One region of the Lactobacillus intestinalis genome, then DNA from elsewhere that is predicted to be linked to it. Evidence: riboswitches for the same ligand, from Rfam matches in the RefSeq annotation. Region 1 holds a riboswitch; the other holds the start of a gene.

Evidence for each region. A riboswitch is a leader RNA that binds a small molecule or an ion and turns the genes downstream of it on or off. The one in region 1 is predicted to bind lysine.
Region 2: another riboswitch for lysine. It lies ahead of KBW87_RS00510 (ABC transporter substrate-binding protein/permease); the one in region 1 lies ahead of lysA (diaminopimelate decarboxylase).

The regions. Positions count from the first base shown of each region.
Region 1 covers NZ_CP072983.1:1,012,113-1,021,915, forward strand. The annotation lists gene dapB (4-hydroxy-tetrahydrodipicolinate reductase) at 1-580, opposite strand, end outside; gene dapA (4-hydroxy-tetrahydrodipicolinate synthase) at 573-1,511, opposite strand; gene KBW87_RS04595 (N-acetyldiaminopimelate deacetylase) at 1,514-2,662, opposite strand; gene dapD (2,3,4,5-tetrahydropyridine-2,6-dicarboxylate N-acetyltransferase) at 2,665-3,375, opposite strand; gene lysA (diaminopimelate decarboxylase) at 3,394-4,698, opposite strand; lysine riboswitch at 4,788-4,969, opposite strand; gene KBW87_RS04610 (aspartate kinase) at 5,127-6,479, shown strand; gene dapF (diaminopimelate epimerase) at 6,494-7,495, shown strand; gene yihA (ribosome biogenesis GTP-binding protein YihA/YsxC) at 7,525-8,115, opposite strand; gene clpX (ATP-dependent Clp protease ATP-binding subunit ClpX) at 8,105-9,373, opposite strand; gene tig (trigger factor) at 9,503-9,803, opposite strand, start outside.
Region 2 covers NZ_CP072983.1:99,820-109,622, forward strand. The annotation lists gene KBW87_RS00505 (amino acid ABC transporter ATP-binding protein) at 1-336, opposite strand, end outside; gene KBW87_RS00510 (ABC transporter substrate-binding protein/permease) at 336-1,943, opposite strand; lysine riboswitch at 2,048-2,223, opposite strand; gene KBW87_RS00515 (DNA-3-methyladenine glycosylase) at 2,270-2,899, opposite strand; gene KBW87_RS00520 (DUF488 domain-containing protein) at 2,925-3,290, shown strand; gene KBW87_RS00525 (TerC family protein) at 3,366-4,154, opposite strand; gene KBW87_RS00530 (methylated-DNA--[protein]-cysteine S-methyltransferase) at 4,141-4,659, opposite strand; gene KBW87_RS00535 (NAD-dependent protein deacylase) at 4,737-5,441, opposite strand; gene KBW87_RS00540 (hypothetical protein) at 5,532-6,017, shown strand; gene cls (cardiolipin synthase) at 6,043-7,500, opposite strand; gene KBW87_RS00550 (zinc metallopeptidase) at 7,519-8,220, opposite strand; gene KBW87_RS00555 (alpha/beta hydrolase) at 8,234-9,163, opposite strand; gene KBW87_RS00560 (ribonuclease H family protein) at 9,241-9,803, shown strand, end outside.

The DNA of each region.
Region 1 (9,803 bases):
AATCTCCACCACGAACATGAGCTAAGCTTTCAACTTCATTAGGAGCAGTCTCATGTTTTGGCCGATTTTCCGCAATTAATTTTGCCGTGCTTAAAGCCGTTCCAGAGGGAGCATCTTTCTTATCAGCATGGTGCATTTCAATAATTTCAACATCTGGAAAATATTTTGCAGCTTCTTTTGCAAATTTCATCAGTAAGACTGCAGACATTCCAAAATTAGAAGCAATTAACCCTCCCACTTGTTCTTTTTTAGCTAAGTTCTTTAGTTTTGCCACTTGTTCATCATTTAAACCAGTCGTGCCCACAATTGGTGAAATATGATGCAAAATTGCATACTTTACATTTTCATAAACTGCATTAGGAGTAGTGAAGTCAATCCAAATATCGGCAATATTTTCAGGAATATCGCTTAATTGATTAAAAATTTGAGCAGTCTTAGGAAGATGATATTCTTCAGGATCATGATTAGCATGTGGACTAAGACCTGCTACAATTTCAAAATCGGCCATGTTATTTACTAAGTTCACTGCCTTTTGCCCCATGGCACCTGCAAAACCAGCAATTAAAACCTTTTTAGTCATTTTCTTCCACTTCTTTTCCTAAATCTAGTGGTAATTCGTGCATTAAAGCATCATCTTTTAAGCCTAAATGTTGTGCTAAGGTTACTTTTTCTTCTTCATTTAAACTTACTAATGGCAAACGACAACCACCAGTCTCAAATCCCTGTGCATTTAAAACTGCTTTAACTGGCGATGGGGATGGATACATAAATAATGCAGCCATTCTTGGAGTTAACCATCGTTGCAAGCGAGCAGCCTCAGGATAGTTACCTGCATATAAATCATCATACATTTCACGCATTTGCTTAGAATAAATGTGTGAAGCCACTGATACAACTCCATTGGCCCCAAGCAAACGCGCAGTTAAAGCTTGACTATCCTCACCAGTAAAGACTTGGAAGTCATTATCCTTATGATCAATAATGTATTCCAATTCCTCTAAGCTAGCACATTGCTTAATTCCTTTAATATTTTCAATATGAGAGAGTTGAACCACTGTTTCCTGATTCATTTTGACTCCAACACGTCCTGGAATGTTGTAAATCAAGATTGGAAGATCAACATTCTCGGCTACTGCAGTAAAGTGAGCTACCATACTACGCTGATTTGGCTTGTTATAAGGGGGAACAACAACTAAGGCATAATCAATTCCTTTAATTTTTGCTACTTCATTAGTAAATGCAATTGTTTCTGCAGTGTTATTGCTTCCAGTTCCAGCAATCACTGGAACACGGCCATTTACAATTTCGCCAAATTTAGTATAGAGCTCAATTTTTTCATCATGAGACAAAGTTGGTGTCTCACCCGTTGTACCTCCAATTACAAAGCCATTAGTTCCTTGACTAATCAAATAATTAGTTAACTTCTTCAAACTGTCATAATCGATTTCTTCATTTTCATCAAAAGGAGTTACAAGTGCCGTTAATAAATCAGTATCAATTAATCTTGTCAATTTCATTTCTCCATTCTATAAATCAAGAATCCTTTAATAGCCTCTATACCTCGTATAATACTACTTTCATTAGGTGTTAACGTTGCCGAATGAAGTTCGGAGTTATCTTCTACTCCTAACCAAAACATTACTCCAGGGAATTTAGCTAATAAAAATCCAAAATCTTCTCCCGTCATTGCTGGCGCTGTTTCAACATAGTTGACTTGAGGATTATTTTTCATATACGAAATAAATTGCTTAGTTAATTCAGGATTATTTTCAACAGGCCAGTAGCCTCCTTGATTCAGCTGCAATTCAACATCCAAATTATAGCTACGAGCAATACCTTCACAAATATCTTTTAAGCGTTGATCAATTTGAACAATCATTTTTTGAGTTAATCCCCGAATTGTTCCCTCAATTCTGGCATGACCTGCAATTACATTTCGAATTGTACCCGCTTTTACTTTTCCTAAAGTTACTACCCCACTTTGAATGGGATCGATACTTCTAGAAATAATAGTTTGAATTTGCATAATTAAACTAGCTGTTGCCACAACCGTATCATTAGCATTTTGCGGAAAAGCAGCATGACCACTTTTACCAGTAATGTCAATATTTACCTCAGTGGTTCCTGCAAACAAAGTTCCCATTCGGCAACCAATTGCACCTGCTGGCAAAGCTGGATTGTCATGTAGACCATAAAATTCATCCGGTTTAAACTCATCATGAAAAATTCCTTTTTCATAGGCTTGTCTACCGCCACTTTCACTTTCTTCAGCCGGCTGAAAGAAAAACAATAAATTATCTTGAGGTTGATTCTCACTAAAATAGTTTAAAAGTCCTAAAGCAACTGTCATATGAATATCATGTCCGCACGCATGCATTACATTAGGATTTTTAGAAGCATATGGAAGATTAGTTTTTTCATTAACCGGTAAAGCATCAATATCTGCACGATAACCAATAGTTCTTTGAGGATTTTTACCTTTTACCAATACTAAAATGGCAGTTGGAAGCGATTGTGGCACTTCGATTTTTAAATAATCTTGATTAAAGCTCTTGATAATATTTAAAAGATAATCATGAGTTTTAAATTCTTTAAGAGCTAATTCCGGAATTTGATGTAAATGACGCCTAATCTGAATAAGTTCTTCTTTTGTTAAAATCATCGCTATATCTTTCTTAAATTATCTTCTAAACCAGTTTTGCTTTCGGTTTTTTGATCAACTTTTTTAATAACTTTAGCTGGCACACCTGCCACCACAGTATAAGGAGCTACATCATGAGTTACAATTGCCCCTGCCGCAATTACAGCACCTTCACCAACATGAACGCCTTCAATTACTACTGCATTAGCACCAATTAAAACATTATCATCAATTCTTACTGGTTCCGCAGAAGCAGGTTCAATTACGCCTGCTAAAACTGCATTGGCACCCACGTGGCAATGCTTTCCTACAATAGCACGTCCTCCTAAGACAGCACCCATATCAATCATAGAATCATCACCAATTTCGGCACCAATATTAATCACTGCTCCCATCATAATTACTGCATTATTACCGATTACGACATGATCTCTAATCAAAGCTCCTGGCTCAATACGAGCATTGATTTCTTTTAAATCCAGTAAAGGTACGGCAGAATTACGGGCATCGTTTTCGACATGATAATCTTCAATCTCTTGCGAATGGTTTGCTAAAAATTCTTTTATTACTTGCCAATCTCCAAAAATCACGCCACTTTCAGCATTGACAAAATCTTGAATCTCTTCTGGAAAGTCAAGATTTTCCAAATCTCCTTTAAGATAAACTTTGACTGGCATTTTTTTAGGAGCATTTCCAATATAATTAATAATACTTTGAGCATCTAACTTTGACATTTTTATCTCTTTTCTACATTAAATATTGTAATCTTGGTCTAAATGAATTAAATCTTCTAAGGATTCTCTTTTAACTACTACTTGTGCTTTCCCATTTTCTGCAAAAACGACAGCGGGACGAGGATTACGATTATAATTTGAAGCCATTGAGTACCCATAAGCACCAGTATCAAGCATGGCCAAAATGTCACCTGCTTTTAACGAAGGTAACTTAGCATCTGCTAAAATATCGCCCGATTCGCAATATTTACCAGCCACATGAAATTCTTGACTAGCCTTTCTTTGTGGATCGTTAGCTAAAACTGTTTCATATTTTGCTTGGTAAAGAGCTGGACGAATGTTGTCTCCCATCCCTCCATCAACAGCAACATAAGGAACTAAGCCGGGAATTTCTTTCATGCTTCCTACTTTGTAGAGATTGTACCCTGCTGGTCCTACAATGGAGCGCCCAGGTTCAATATCAATTTCAGGAATGGGAAAATTATGTTTAGTTGCTTCATCTTTAATTGTTTTCACAATGACTTTTACAAATTCTTCTGGCTTTAGAGGATGATCTTCTTGAACATATTTAATTCCAAAACCACCACCGACATTGATTATTTGAGCTGTATAATCATAATTTTTTCTCCAAGATGCTGCAACATCAACCAATTTAGCTGCCGCCATTTCAAAACCATTAAGTTCAAAAATTTGTGAACCAATATGGGCATGAATCCCTAACATATGCATTCTTTGATTTTTCAAAACTTCTTGTAAAGCTTTGTCTGCTTGACCAGAATCTAGATCAAAACCAAATTTGCTATCTACTTGACCAGTTTGATCATATTCATGAGTGTGAGCTGAAATGCCCGGCGTGATTCTAAGCATCACGTTGATCTCACTATCTTGTTCTTCAAGAACCTGACTAAGTAAATCAATCTCATAGAAATTATCAATCATAATTTTGCCAACATGGTTTTTAACAGCCATTTCAAGCTCTTCTTTTGATTTATTATTGCCATGAAAACTAACCCGCTCTATTGGGAAATTGGCCTTCATAGCTGTATAAAGCTCACCTGCAGACACAACATCGGTATAAGCTCCCTCCTCATTGGCAACTTGATACATTGCAATTGAAGCGAAAGCTTTACTTGCATAACTCACTGCATAATTAACTTGTTCTTCTTCAAACACCTTTTTAAAAGCGCGAATTTGATGACGAATTTGACTAACATCATATACAACTAAAGGAGTCCCATATTCTTTAGCTAGCTCAAGACTATCCATTCCTCCAATAGTTAAATGACCTGCTTGATTAATCTGATTAGTAATTTGTGAATTCATATTTTGCCTGCATTTCTAAAAAATAGAAGCGCTAATAAAAAATCCATTGTCTGCGCTCAACAAACAACGGATTAAATTATTTTTAATCTTATGATCGATAGCGCTCCGCGAATCTTAATTTTCGCGACAGTTTACAATCTCTTAAATTGCATCCCAGCAAATAATACTTGGCCTCATATTATCACTTCGGCAACTTCCCCTTTCACAATTCATCATAGTTTTGCCTAAACTCCTAATTGCTACTTTTGTCAGTTGCGCCTCTTCGAATTTGACTAAATTGTATATTTTATTAAAAACAGAGTCAATAGTTTTACATGATTTTTTAATTTTTATTGCAAGTTTGAAAATTAATGTTAAACTTCAATTAAAATCTTTTAATTAAAGCACATTTACTTGCAGCTTTAATTAAACTAAAAGGAAGTACTGATATGAGAGTAGTAAAATTTGGTGGTAGTTCGCTAGCCACCGGCACTAGTGTGAATCAAGCACTTGAGATTATTTTAGCTGACCCATCTCGACAAGTAATGGTTGTCTCAGCTCCTGGTAAAAGAAATAGCTCGGATATTAAAGTTACAGATCTTTTAATTAAATATGCAAAAACTGTCCTAAATCATCAAAACTATTCAAAAATAGTTGACGAAATTTATAGTCGCTATCAAGAAATTGGTCATTTTTTTGGATTAGATGAGACTCAACTTAACATAATTAAAGATATTCTACTTTCTTTACCCGAATCTTCTTATCCAACTGATGATTATCTAATTGCCGCATTTAAAGCTCATGGCGAACGATTAAATGCACGATTAATTGCAATGATTTTAAATCAAAAAGGAATTAAAACTAAGTTTTTAGATCCTCATGAAGCCGGTTTAACCGTTACTGGTGAACCTAATGATGCGATTGTGAGTCCTGAGACCTACCTCAATCTTGATAAAATTAAAATAGATTCTGATGAACATGTCATCTTTCCAGGCTTTTTTGGTATTACACCTTCTGGCCATATCGCCACTTTTTCTCGAGGAGGTTCGGATATCACCGGGGCAATTTTAGCTAAGGGATTGCATGCAGACCTATATGAAAACTTTACAGATGTCAATGGAATCTTCGCAGCTAATCCAGCTATTATTGATCATCCTCAATCTATAAAGACCATGACTTACCGCGAAATGCGTGAATTGTCATATGCGGGATTTTCTGTTTTCCATGATGAAGCTTTAATTCCAGCCATTGAAGGGGAAGTTCCAATTAACGTCAAAAATACTCATGATCCTCAAAATCCTGGTACCATGATTGTCCCTGACAAGCGATTTAAGCCTCTTAATCCTATTACAGGAGTAGCGAGTCAAAAACACTTCTCTGCTCTTTATTTGCATAAATATTTGCTCAATAAAGAAGCCGGCTTTACTTTACGTATCTTACAAATTCTTTATAAGCATAATATTCCTTACGAACATATGCCTTCTGGGATCGACGATATCACAATTATCTTTAATCGCCAGTTTTTAAATGATCAATTAATTGATTTAATTTGTAACGAAATTCAGTCTTTAATTAATCCCGATCAACTTGAATGGATTGATGATTATGCCATTATTATGATCGTCGGCGAAGGGATGAAATATGAACATGGAATTAGTTCACAAATCCTGGCCTCCCTAAACAAAGAGGATATTTCACCTCAAATGATCAACCAAGGCGCTTCACAAATTTCAATCATGATTGGAACCAAGAAAGAAGAAGCTGATCAAGTAGTTAAAACAATTTACAAACAATTTTTCTAGAAAGGATTCTTTACATGTCAACTTTATATAAAGTGCACGGCTCTCAAAACCATTTTTTTATTCTAGATCAAACAGAACTTTCCACTCCTCTTACAGATACAGAATTAGTTGAATTCACTAAAAAAATCACTAATCCCTCATCAGGAATTTTAAATGGAGCCGATGGTGTTTTAGCAATTAATTCTCCTACCCGGCCACAAGCTTTAGCGCAAATGCGAGTTATCAATACCGATGGTAGTGAGGCCTCAATGTGTGGGAATGGACTAAGAACTGTCGCTCGCTATTTATCCAAAAAATATAATCAAGACAACTTTTTAGTAGACACCATGAATGCTAATTTACGTGTTCGTAAGCCTGATAATTTAGCTAAAGGAGTAAAAGCCTTCGCAGTCGAGATTTCTCCGGTATCTTTTAATAAAAGCTCTCTTCCCTTCCAAAATTTAGGTTACAATCGCATCATTGACCAATATTTACCAGAAATTTATCCCGGTCTACGTTTTACTTCAATTGCCGTTCCCAATCCCCATTTGATTAGTTTTATGGATCAAAATCAAATTGAAAGTAATATTTTAAAAGAAGTTGGAAAATATTTAAACGGTGATAATCCTTACTTCCCAGATGGAGTCAATGTCAACTTTGCCCAAATCCTCGGTAAAAACAAGCTCTTTGTACGTACCTATGAGCGCGGAGTAGGTTTTACAAATGCCTGCGGAACTGGAATGTCGGCCACATCTTTGGCATTTTGTTTGACTCATCCGGAGAAAGGATTCTTTAATCAATCAATTGACGTTTACAATCCGGGTGGAAAAGTTCAAACAATTGTCCATCACGAAAATCATACTTATTGGATCGAATTAATTGGGAATGCTACCTTTACAGATCAAATTGAAATTAGTGAAACTGACTTACATAATTGTGATTTTTCAAGCATAAATATAACTTCTACTGAAGAAGAAAGTGACTATCAAAACTTCATTCAAAACTTGCCCCATTTTAATAATCTCAGCGCAAACTAAAAAAGAGAGGAATGTGATTCCTCTCTTTTTTAATCTTCTAAATGCTTCTCAATCCAATCTCCAAGTTCTTTAACGTGCAATTTTGACACAGAACTAAATGTAAGGACAGAAACATTCTCATAACTCAAGTCCAGATGCTTTTTTAAATTTGATAGCACCTTATTTACTTGGCTCTTTTTAATTTTATCCATTTTGGTGCACACTACCAAAATTGGCAAGTTCAAATATTGCGCATAATCATACATGGCAATATCATCTTTTGTAGGCTCATGACGAGCATCGACTAAAATAATCAGCCCTTTTAAGTTAGGACGCGTTTCTAGATAATCTTGGATCATTTCACCAAAAGCTTCTCGTTGTTTTTGAGAAACTTTTGCATAACCATATCCGGGTACATCTACTAAATAAAATTCCTCATTAACAATATAAAAATTTAGCGTTTGCGTTTTCCCGGGCTGAGAAGACGTTCTAGCAAGATTTTTTCTCTTTAGGAGTGTATTTATCAAGCTGGATTTTCCAACGTTTGAGCGACCTGCTAAAGCAATCTCAGGCAAATTATCTTTTGGATACTGATCTTCTCTTACGGCACTAACTGCATAATCACTATTTTTAATTATCATTTGCGGTTACCTTAGTTGTTTGCTTATCTGAATCTTTACGCGTAATTCTGGGTTGTGCATGACGCGTAATAACATCCTTGGTAATTTCAACCTTTTCAATATCATCTTCACTAGGAGTCCTGTACATTACGTCCATCATTGAATTTTCAATGATAGTTCTTAATCCACGTGCACCCATATTACGCTCAATAGCTAAATCAGCGATAGCCTTTAAAGCACCATCAGTAAATCTAAGATTTACCCCATCAAGAGATAGTAACTTTTGATATTGTTTAATCAAAGCATTCTTTGGTTCAGTAAGTACTCTTACTAAATCCTTGCTATTAAGCTTATCCAAAGTAGTAATAACTGGAATTCTCCCGATAAATTCAGGGATCATACCAAATTTTACCAAATCACCGGTAGTTAAATGATGAGTCCAGTCATCTTCATCCATCTGATTCAATTGATTTTCAGCGCCAAATCCAATTGTCTTCTTACCTAAACGGTTTTTAACAATTTGTTCGATTCCGTCAAAAGCCCCACCCACAATAAAGAGAATGTTTGAAGTATCCATCTTTATCATTTCTTGTTGAGGATGCTTACGTCCCCCTTGTGGTGGAACAGACGCAATGGTACCTTCCAAAATCTTCAATAAGGATTGTTGAACGCCTTCCCCTGATACATCTCGGGTAATTGAAACATTTTCTGACTTCTTAGAAATCTTATCAATTTCATCAATGTAAATGATACCGCGTTGAGCGCGTTCAATATCATAATCAGCGTTTTGTAAGAGCTTAAGCAAAATATTTTCTACGTCTTCTCCAACATAACCTGCTTCAGTTAAAGTAGTTGCATCAGCAATTGCAAAAGGAACATTCAAAATACGGGCTAAAGTTTGAGCCAAATAAGTTTTACCAGAACCCGTAGGTCCGATCATTGCAATATTTGACTTTTGAAGCTCAGTAGAAGAGTCAACATCCATTTGACTAATCCGCTTATAGTGATTATATACGGCTACTGAGAGTACTCGTTTAGCGCGATCTTGACCAATTACATATTGATCAAGCTGTTCCTTAATTTCCATTGGTTTTGGTAAGTCACGAGCTTTTTTAAGAGAATCGACACGCAATTCATCATCAATAATTTTTTTAGATAAATCAACACATTCATTACAGATATATACACCATTACCTGCAATCATTTTCTTGACTTGATCTTGAGTTTTACCACAAAAAGAGCATTTAATCTCTTCTTGATCTGTAAACTGTGTTGCCATATTATTCCCCCTCTAATATCTACCATTTTAAGATTATCATAAAAACGGTAATAATAAAGAAATCTGCTCAATTATAGCAAAAAAGACAGCCAAATAACAGCTGCCTCTTTTATTAGAATAGTTTATGGATTACTTATCAGACTTGTCGTCTTTGTCATCCTTAAGCTTTGACTTAGCAACTTGCTTAGCACCATCAGTAATAAGATCCATTGCCTTACGTACTGTGATATCGTGGCTCAACATGTCATCGCTCAAAGTTGCACGAACAGTCTTTTCGTCCATGTTGTATTCACTAGCAAGATCCTTAATTTCTTTATCCATTTCTTCTTTAGTTGCTTCAAGACCTTCTGCAGCAACAATTGCTTCAAGAACTAAGTTAGTCTTTACACGTTCTGCTGCATCTTTAGCAAATTGTGCGCGTAATTGTTGT
Region 2 (9,803 bases), 790 kb from region 1:
TACTAATTGTTGTCCAATCATACAATTTTGTAAAACGTTCTTGTTTTCAAATAAGTCAAATTGCTGGAAAACCATGCCGACCTTAGAACGAAATTCATTACGATTGTATCCAGGATGAAGGATGTTTTCACCGTGAAAATCAATTTCGCCACCAGTTGGTTCTTCAAGCAAATTAATGCAACGTAAGGTGGTTGATTTACCACCACCAGAAGGACCAATAATCGTTACGATTTCACCTTTATTAATATCAACTGAAATGTCGCGCAAAACTTGGTGATCACCGTAGGATTTTTGCATATGCTTTAAACTTAAGATGGTTTGCTTGCTTTCAGTCATTAGTTATTTGCCTCCGTATCCTTAGGTGTACCAACTTGAACTTGGTTGGCCATTAAGTTGTAGTTCTTGTTGCCTTCAAGCTTCTTTTCAATCAAGTTGAAAATACGAGTAATGGTGAAGGTCAAGATTAAGTAAATTACAGAAATAGTTAAGTATGTTGGGAAGAATTGGAAAGTTTGACTCGCAATTGTAGTACCAACAAAGAACAATTCAGATACTGAAATAATACTCAATACTGAAGTATCCTTAATGTTTACGATAAATTCGTTAGTAATTGATGGTAAACAGTTCTTGATAGCTTGAGGTAAAATGATGTGCCACATTCTTTGGTTATGAGTCATCCCCAGTGCACTAGCGGCTTCGAATTGTCCTTCAGGTGTAGAAATAATGCCACCACGAATAACTTCGGCAAGGTAAGCACCGGTATTAATTGAAACAATAATTAAAGCGGCAACCGTACGGTTCAAGTTTAAGTGCCAGAATTGAGCAATACCATAGTAGATCACGGCTGCTTGAACCATCATAGGAGTACCACGGAAAATTTCTACGTAAACTGATAATAACCACTTAACAAAGTTTAAAGCCCAACGCTTGCCACGAGTGGTAGGGGTTGGAATAGTACGAACGATACCCACGAGCAAACCAATGAAGAAACCAACGATAGTACCAACTAAAGCTAAAAGTAAAGTCATGCCGATACCGCTAAGAATCATATGACCATATTGCTTCCAAGTTGAAACAAGCCAGTTTTCTTTCTTAGCACTATTACCAGCCTTTGGTTGCTCTCTGATGGCCTTAGACATCAATTGATCGCGTTCTTTAGTAGGGATGCTTCTTAAAGTCGCATTAACTTCATTTAAAAGTTTAGTGTTGCCTTTTTTAACACCGATACTAGTTACAGAATCATCGTGATCTACATGAAAACCAGCCATCTTGTTTAAGTTAACGGCAACGATGTTAGGGTTAACATTGTGGTAACTTTCAAATTCGATGTCTTCAGCAACGTAACCATCAATAGTGCCAGAAGCTAAACTTTGTCTCATAGCTGAGAAGTCACGCATTGCTGGTTCTCTCTTAGCACCCTTTAATTGCTTGATTAAGTCATAGTGCAAAGTCCCTTGTTGAGCAGTTAACTTAGCACCCTTAAAATCGCTTAATTTCTTTGCAGCAGCGTACTTGTTGTCTTTGTTCATGATAACAACAAAAGTACTTTTTCTGTATGGTTCAGAAAAGTTAATCGCTTTTCTTCTGGCTGCAGTTGGACTCATACCAGCAATAATCAAATCGATCTTGCCAGAAGTTAATGCTGGAAGTAAACCGTCCCATTCAGTTTTTTCTACAACAACTTTACGGTGTAATCTTTTACCGATTCTCTTAGCAATTTCAACATCATAACCATTTGCATAAGAGTGAGAACCTTCAATTGGAACCGCACCATTTGCACTAGTAGTTTGAGTCCAATTGTATGGCGGATAGTTGGCTTCCATACCAATCTTTAAAGGCTCAGACGTACTTTTTGCTTGAACCTTAGAATTGGTAGAAATTCCAATAATTAAACTAAGCACAACTGCCATTATTGCAGCTAGCCATCTACATTTTGACTTCACAGAAAAAAACCTCCAAATAATTATTCAAGTAAAGCCAATACAATAAAAAGCGTAAATAAAAACCTCGCATATGCAGCGAGGTCGTAATCATCAGTAATTAAACCAAATCTTATAGCGCTCCTCGGGGACGAACCGAGACAGTCTGCAGGATCTTCTCCTGCAACCCAACAAACTTAACTCGCGAAAGATAAACTCGTTTCGGCGGCAATCCTTCAAATATTGATCATTATATTCGCGTATTCACAATATCCTTGTGCTTGTCGCAACCTCTATTGCATTGGAAAATATTTAACTGTTACACAGCTTAAAGGGAAAAGGGCTATTTGTCAAGCCCAACCGTTGTTTTGAGCAAAATCACGTTTTTTCATTTTAGAAACATAGGGATTACCTTTAACATAATAACGGAGTGGCTTATTGGCCCAAAGCGGATCGCTTTGGTTAATCCCAACGCGACTTGAAGCAACAATTTTCTGGGGAATTCTTTTACTTTTATCATCAAGATCAATCTCAAAAGGAGAGTCTGTAAGAAAATGAAGATCCCATTTTCGACTAGTAATTCCTAGAGCTTGCATCATTTTACCGGGACCGTTAGTTAAAAGGGGGCCGGTTTTACCGTTGCGGTTTTTAATCATGGTGTCAATTCCCCAAACTGGTTCAATAGCACGAATGAGCACTCCCTGAGGCTCATCTTTTTCTTGACACGCAACATCAAAGAAAAAATATTGACGCTGAGAATAAATATATAAAGTGCCACCCGCACCATAAAGGCCTTCATTTGCTTGGCTGCGCCGACCGTTGTAAGAATGGGCTGCACGATCCCGTTTTCCCATGTAGGCTTCGGCTTCAACGATGTAGCCACCCAGTTTTTCACCATTATTAAAATAAAGCGGACGTCCAATCAAATCTTTAGCAATTTTATCGGTTGGTTGAGTAGTAAAATAAGTTTTGTAATCCATGTTTTTCCTTTCAAGAGGTAGAAAAATGTCTGAAATTAAATTAGTTAGAATCTATGACCATGAGCAGCCAACGGGCTACCGCATTTTAATTGATCGAATGTGGCCTCGCGGAGTAAGTAAGGTTAAAGCCCATTTGAATGAATGGGATAAGGAAATCGGGCCTACTAATGAATTGCGGAAGTGGTTCAATCATGAGGATGAGAAATTTCCAGAATTCAAGCAAAAATACATTGAAGAGCTTAACCACAATCAGTTTACACCTGAATTTGTGGAAAATGTAAAATCACAACTTGCTACAGAAGATGTGTTGTTTTTGTATGGCGCAAAAAATCGGAAGCACAATCAAGCAGTTGTTTTGAAAGAATATGTAGAGAAAAAACTTAAAATTTGATTCAAAATCAAGAAAATTATCCTTGGAGAATAAAAAAGCCTCATCTTGACAATAATTCAAGGTGGGACTTTTTCTTTATAGATGTTTTTGACCGTGCTTTTTAACGCGAACAAAGTGGAAAGCAATCGTTAAACCTAAAACCGAGAAAACAATTGCTGCAAAAGCAGCATTAGGAATTTCAATATTGAATGGTGGAAGTTCCAAGAGCAGTTTCAAAGCGATAATTCCAATTAAAACATACGCCATAGGTTGCAATTCCGGAATAATATCCATCAGTTTGATGATAATTTCGGCCACACCTCTCATGCACAAAATTCCAATCATTCCTCCGATTAAAACAACAACTGGATTATCTGAAACAGCTAATGCTGCTAAAACTGAGTCAATTGAAAAAACAATATCCATGGCTTCGATGGAGACAACTGTGCGCCAAAATAAAGAAAGTACGTGCTTTTTTGGCTTTTTATTTTTGTGATGGGCAGCTCTTTCAGCTTTCTTTTCTTTTTCATGTTCTGCAGCTTGTTGAGGATGGCGCTGATCGTAGAAAAATTTAATACATAGATAAAATAGATAGATGCTTCCCAGTAATTTGATTTCCCAAAAATTGATTAAATAAGTTCCAATTCCAATGACGATGAAACGAAACAAATAAGCACCCCATAGTCCATAAACTAAAGATTTACGTTGTTCTGATTTATTAGGAAGTACTTGAGTCTGCGCAGCCAACACCACCGCATTGTCGACTGACAATAAGCATTCCATTAAAATAAGGGTAAGAATGATTACCCAGTCGTTACTGCTAGTTAAAACATGTAGCCAATTATTTCCATCAAAAAAAGGTGCGTACATTTTAAGAATGTTCACGTAAATAGCTCTTTTCTAAATTGATTAAACGAATCTTTTCCTTTGGTCCTAAACGATATCCACCTGGTTTACCGTTTGACATAATTATTCTATGACAAGGAATAAAAATCAAGACAGGATTAAGAGCCACGGCGTGGGCCACGGCACGAACTGACCGAGCATTTTCTAGAGAAGTCGCAATATCCCCATAGCTTACTGTAGTGCCATAGGGCACTTTTTTAACAACTTCTAAAACGTTTCTTTGAAAGGCTGTCCCGAATTCTGAAATATCAATGGGTACGTCAAATTTTCGCCTTTTCCCTGCAAAATATTCTTTTAATTCTTTAACATAAGGTTCCAGTCTTTTAGGATCATGAATAAGCATTTTATTCGGATAAAAGCCAAATATAGGGGTAGAATTATCTTGACTTTTTAATCCTAAATAAGCTATTCCTAAATTGGTAGCAGCTAAAAAATATTCTTGATCATTAATAGTAGTAGTATCATAGTAAAAAACTTCTGTCATGTTATTTCACCACCTGAGTATAAAAGGCCATCATAAAAACTTATGTAAAGAATATCAATATCTCGCAAGTAATTCAATTACAATTTCTTAAAAATATCGAGAGCATCAGCAATGATTTCATTAATTTCAGGGGCGTTAATAGCAGTTTTGTTAATAGCCCAAACTTTAGCGGTTGGCTTTTTGTAAGCTAATAGTTGCGCAAAAGGATAAACGACAAAACTAGTTCCACAAATAATAACGAGATCTGATTTTTGCATAATATTGATAGATTTTGATAGATTTTCAGGATTAATTCCTTCCCCGTAAAGAACGATTCCTGGTCGAATTATTCCTCCACAGTTTTTATGAATATAACTGTCTGCATACTCATTATAAGACAAAGTTTGATGGCATTTTGTACAATATATGTTATATAAATTTCCATGAAATTCTACTACATGTTCGTTACCAGCTTTTTTATCTAATTGGTCGATATTTTGAGTGATTAAATCGCCTTTTTGATTACAAATTTGAGCAATCTTTTCATGAATTAGATTAGGCTTGGCATTTGGAAAATACATGTTGTTCATTACAAAGTTGTAGAAAAGTTCGGGCCGATTAAAGAGGGTGTTTTCGCTTAAAATAGTTTCAGGACTTTCTTTTACACCATTGTAAATTCCATTTTTTGAACGATAGTCAGGGATGCCAGAATGGGTTGACACGCCGGCTCCAGTCAAAAAGGCAATATGATTGGCATTGTCGATATCATTTTTTAGTTCGATAATTTTTTCTGTATTATCCATTTTTTTGTACACTTTCTAATACTTCTAACTCAATTATAGATTATTGCCTTTGTTATAATTAACATAGTGTTTTATTTAAGGAGGGTTATTATGACTAGCTTATCTACTTTTTATTATACTATCGATTTATTATTATTGGTTTATGCATGCTATAGCTGGTATTGGCAAGCTAGCTTGCAAGTAAAAGGACGCTATCGTTTATCATCAATTATTTGGGCAATTATTTTTATTTGGCTAGCCTTTACTTGGAATTATATTGAAAAAGGGGATCCTGGAATCAACGTCTTTTTGGCTTTATTCTTGTTCATTAGTATCATCGATGGCTTTACTGGTTTTGCAGATAAACGGGCAGTCGTTTCTGGCTACTTTAAACGGACGGTTCGCTATTCAGATATTAGCTTTGTGCGCTTGATTAGTGTGCCTAATCCTAAAAAGCCCACGGTAATTTGTATTTTGCAAACTGTTAAAGAGCGCCAATATTACTTACGCTTTAATGGAGAAGTAAATATGGTAATTGGGGTTTTGCGTCAGCGTCTAAGTTCTGATGCCAGAATAGAAGTACAAAATATTATTTAAAAAGCAGACTGTTAAGTCTGCTTTATCATAAGATTGGAGAGAGCATTCGAGAAAAGCTTTGTAAAGTTCGTAAATATCGACCTTGATTGGCAATCATTTCTTTAGTTAATAAGGTAGAGCTTTCCATGTCTTTTTTAAAAGTTTCCGCCATTTCCTGAGTAAATTTTTTATCGTAAAAGACGACGATATCTTCAAAGTTTAAGTCATATGAACGATAATCTTGATTCATTGATCCGACGGTGGAATATTTATCATCGATAATTGTCGTTTTGGCGTGTAAAAAACCATTATTATAAATATAAATTTTGACACCATAGCGAGTTAATTCGTTAGCGTACCATTGGGTAGCGCGATAAATAAAAGGATGGTCTGGTATTGAGGGGATCATAATCCTTACATCAACACCCGATGAAGCAATTGTCTGCCAAGTTGCAAACATAGCATCATCTGGGATTAGATAAGGAGTTTGAATCCAGAGTCTTTTTCTAGCCAGTAGCATTAATCTCATCATACCATTTCGCATATAGGGTTCATAGCGGTCAGGTCCATCAGAAATAATTTGAGTGGCGACATCTCCTGGTGTAATATCATGTTCATCAAGATCCGGGAAAAACATTTCGTTAAAAGTAATAATTTGTTCATCGTTTTGAATTGAAGCATTCCAGTCCATTACAAAACGTTCTTGAAGTAGAAGGGAGGCCGAACCTACGATTCTTACCTGGCTATCGCGCCAATAACCAAATTTCTTTTTTCTACCTAAATATTGATCACCGATATTAAAGCCGCCAGTCCAAGAAATACGGCCATCAATAATAACAATTTTTCGGTGCAGGTGATAGTTGATTCGATATCTGGTAATCATATTACGTGAAGTGATAAAAGGTAAAACTTGTCCCCCTACATTTCGCAATTGATCAAACCAAGTTTTAGTCGCTCCTTGAGAACCCCACGCATCATAGATTACACGCACTTGGACGCCTTCTTGAGCCTTTTTTATTAAAAGATCAAGAATCTCATTACCAATATCATCATTATAGAAAGTATAAAATTCCACATTGATAGTTTCTTTGGCATTTTTGATATCTTTGATCATATCCCTAAACATTTCTTTTCCATCACTGTACAAAGTGACGTGATTATTTTTAGTGACTGGAGAATAGCCATCTTTATTGAAAAAATTAATGGCAATTTTTCCTTTATTAGAAGTGTCAGAGGGGCTGATTTTTTTAGGAGCTTTGGCGATGGCTTTTTGAACGTTGCGAAGTCCCAAGTGGTGCTGTTTATTAATTGCAAAAATATTTTCCTGGGAAATACCACGTCCAAAAAAGGCATACAGAATCAAACCGATAATTGGTAAAACTAGTAAAATAATCAGCCAAGCCCAAGTTGTAGAAACCGATCTTCTTCTATGAAAGACGATGTAAAAGGCTAAAATGGTATTAGTAATGATGATGATTCTTGCTATGTCGTGAAGCCAAAGCACCCTAAAATCCTCCTAGTTTTAGTTGTCTTGATTATGATTGCCAAATAGCAAAATTAAGTGGAATATTTGAAGTAAGGATGAAACTACCGCCGCTACATAAGTTAAAGCAGCAGCTGTTAAAACTTTTCTACCAGAACTAAGCTCCTGATTGTCTAGAATTCCAGTTATCTTCAATTGCTTTAAAGCACGTGCGGAAGCATTGAATTCAACGGGTAAAGTTACTAATTGAAAAACTAAGACTGCCGCAAAGCAAAGAATTCCAGCTTTGATAAAAATTTGATTGAGACCAAAAAATAAACCAATTAAAATTAGAGGCATTGCTAAATTTGAACCCAAGTTAACTACGGGCACTAAAGCAGAACGAAAAGTCATCGGTGCATATTGAGTATGGTCTTGGATGGCATGTCCTACTTCGTGAGCTGCAACGCCCACAGCTGAAATCGAAGTTGAATTATAAACTGGTTCTGACAAACTAAGAATTTTAGTTTGAGGATTATAATTATCTGTCAATTGCCCTGAAATTGGTTGAATTTTTACATCTTGAATTCCGGCATTTGCTAAAATCATTTCGGCAGCTTCTGCCCCGGTGATGTCGTTATGATTGTTAACATCAGCATAGCGCCCAAAAGTTGAGTTAACATTAATTGAAGCCCAACTACTAATTGCTATAGAAATCAATATTACCCAAAAATAAGGATCGTAAAACATTGGCATAAACATTCTTATTACCTCATCATTTCTTTATTCCAATAAATTTATTAACAATGTCAATTACAAAAGGATTATCATGCATCCAGCTATGTTCGGCATCTCTGCCTCGAATCTCAACTTCCTGATAGAGATGAGCATTAGGAGCTAGGATGTAGCGGATGCTTTTTGCGGATGTGACAGAAATAAACTTATCCGTATTGGTATTGTCTAAAACATTACCGTAAATATTTAAAAAAGCAATATTAGGATTGAAACGCCGTTTTCTAAAAAGTAAATACAAATAATGTGGGTTCATCAAATTAGGACGTCCTTTTTCATTAAGAATGTTGACGTTAGGTATATCCCCTAAATACGTAACCCCGTTAAAAGGTCCTGCAATACAGACACATTTATTTAAATGGGGAAATTTTTTCTTTTTTGCATATTTCATTTCCGTTCTGACAATACATGGAGAAGCTAAAGAGTGCGCAACTGCAGTATAAGTGGAAAATTGGTAGCGTTTTGCTAAAAACGGCAGTAAAAAGCTCATGTAATAATCTATGCCGTAAATTCCCACAATTCTTTGTCTAAATGCGACTTGTACAATAGGTTGTTTATCGCCGGTCCAAGTTCCTTCAAGCTTGAAATTCCCTAATAAATCGACAGTTACCTTTAAAAATTTATTGTTTCCTTTGTCTTTGCAGGCCTGTTCAATCATGACCTTGGTAGTATAATCTCCTCCGCGAAAACCATGAAAGTAAATAATTGGAGTCTGTTCAAAACTTCCGCTTTTTTCTTCAATTGTAGCTTTATTTTCAATATGTTGCTTATGTAAACGTAGAAGAAATCGCGTAGGTATAAATGAAGCTAATATTCCTAATGAAATCATGTTAAACATGCTTGGCTCATCGCTTAAGTCATGTCGTCGATTTTTTTCAGCTTCTTGAGTGTATTTTTTAGAGTTGAAGAACATGTTGCCCCACCTTAAAATAGAACTATTAAGTCTATTCTATCATGGACAAAGATAATTTTTTCAATGAGGTGATCAGAGTGAAATTTTACGCAGTAAAAAAGGGACGCAAAGCAGGGATTTATCGAACTTGGGATGAAGCTAAAAAGCAAGTTGATGGCTTTTCTGGCGCGGAGTATAAATCTTTTGATAAGGTAACTGATGCTACAGAATACATGAATTTTGGAAAAGAGGAGCGTGACAGAGTTATGGAAAAAGACGAAAGCGCATTAAATGAAGCCGCAAATAAAATCATCAAATTTAATCCAAAGTCAGATGATTATTTTGCCTACATTTATACAGATGGTGGTACTCGGAATTCTGGAGCTGGTGTAAAAGGTGGTTCAGTTGCTCCAACTGATAAGGCTGCTTGGGCATATTTAATCGAATGGGATGGCAAGAGAATTTCAAATAGTGGCGGCGAATACGGTGCAACTAATAATAAGATGGAACAAACTGGTTTTATCAATGCTTTAGAAAAATTGATCGAACTTGGTTTCAATGAAAAGAAGCTGATGTTCAGACTTGATTCAAAGTATGTCTTACAACCAATTACTGAAGGCTGGCTTGAAGGCTGGAAGAAACGTGGCTGGAAGAAATCTAG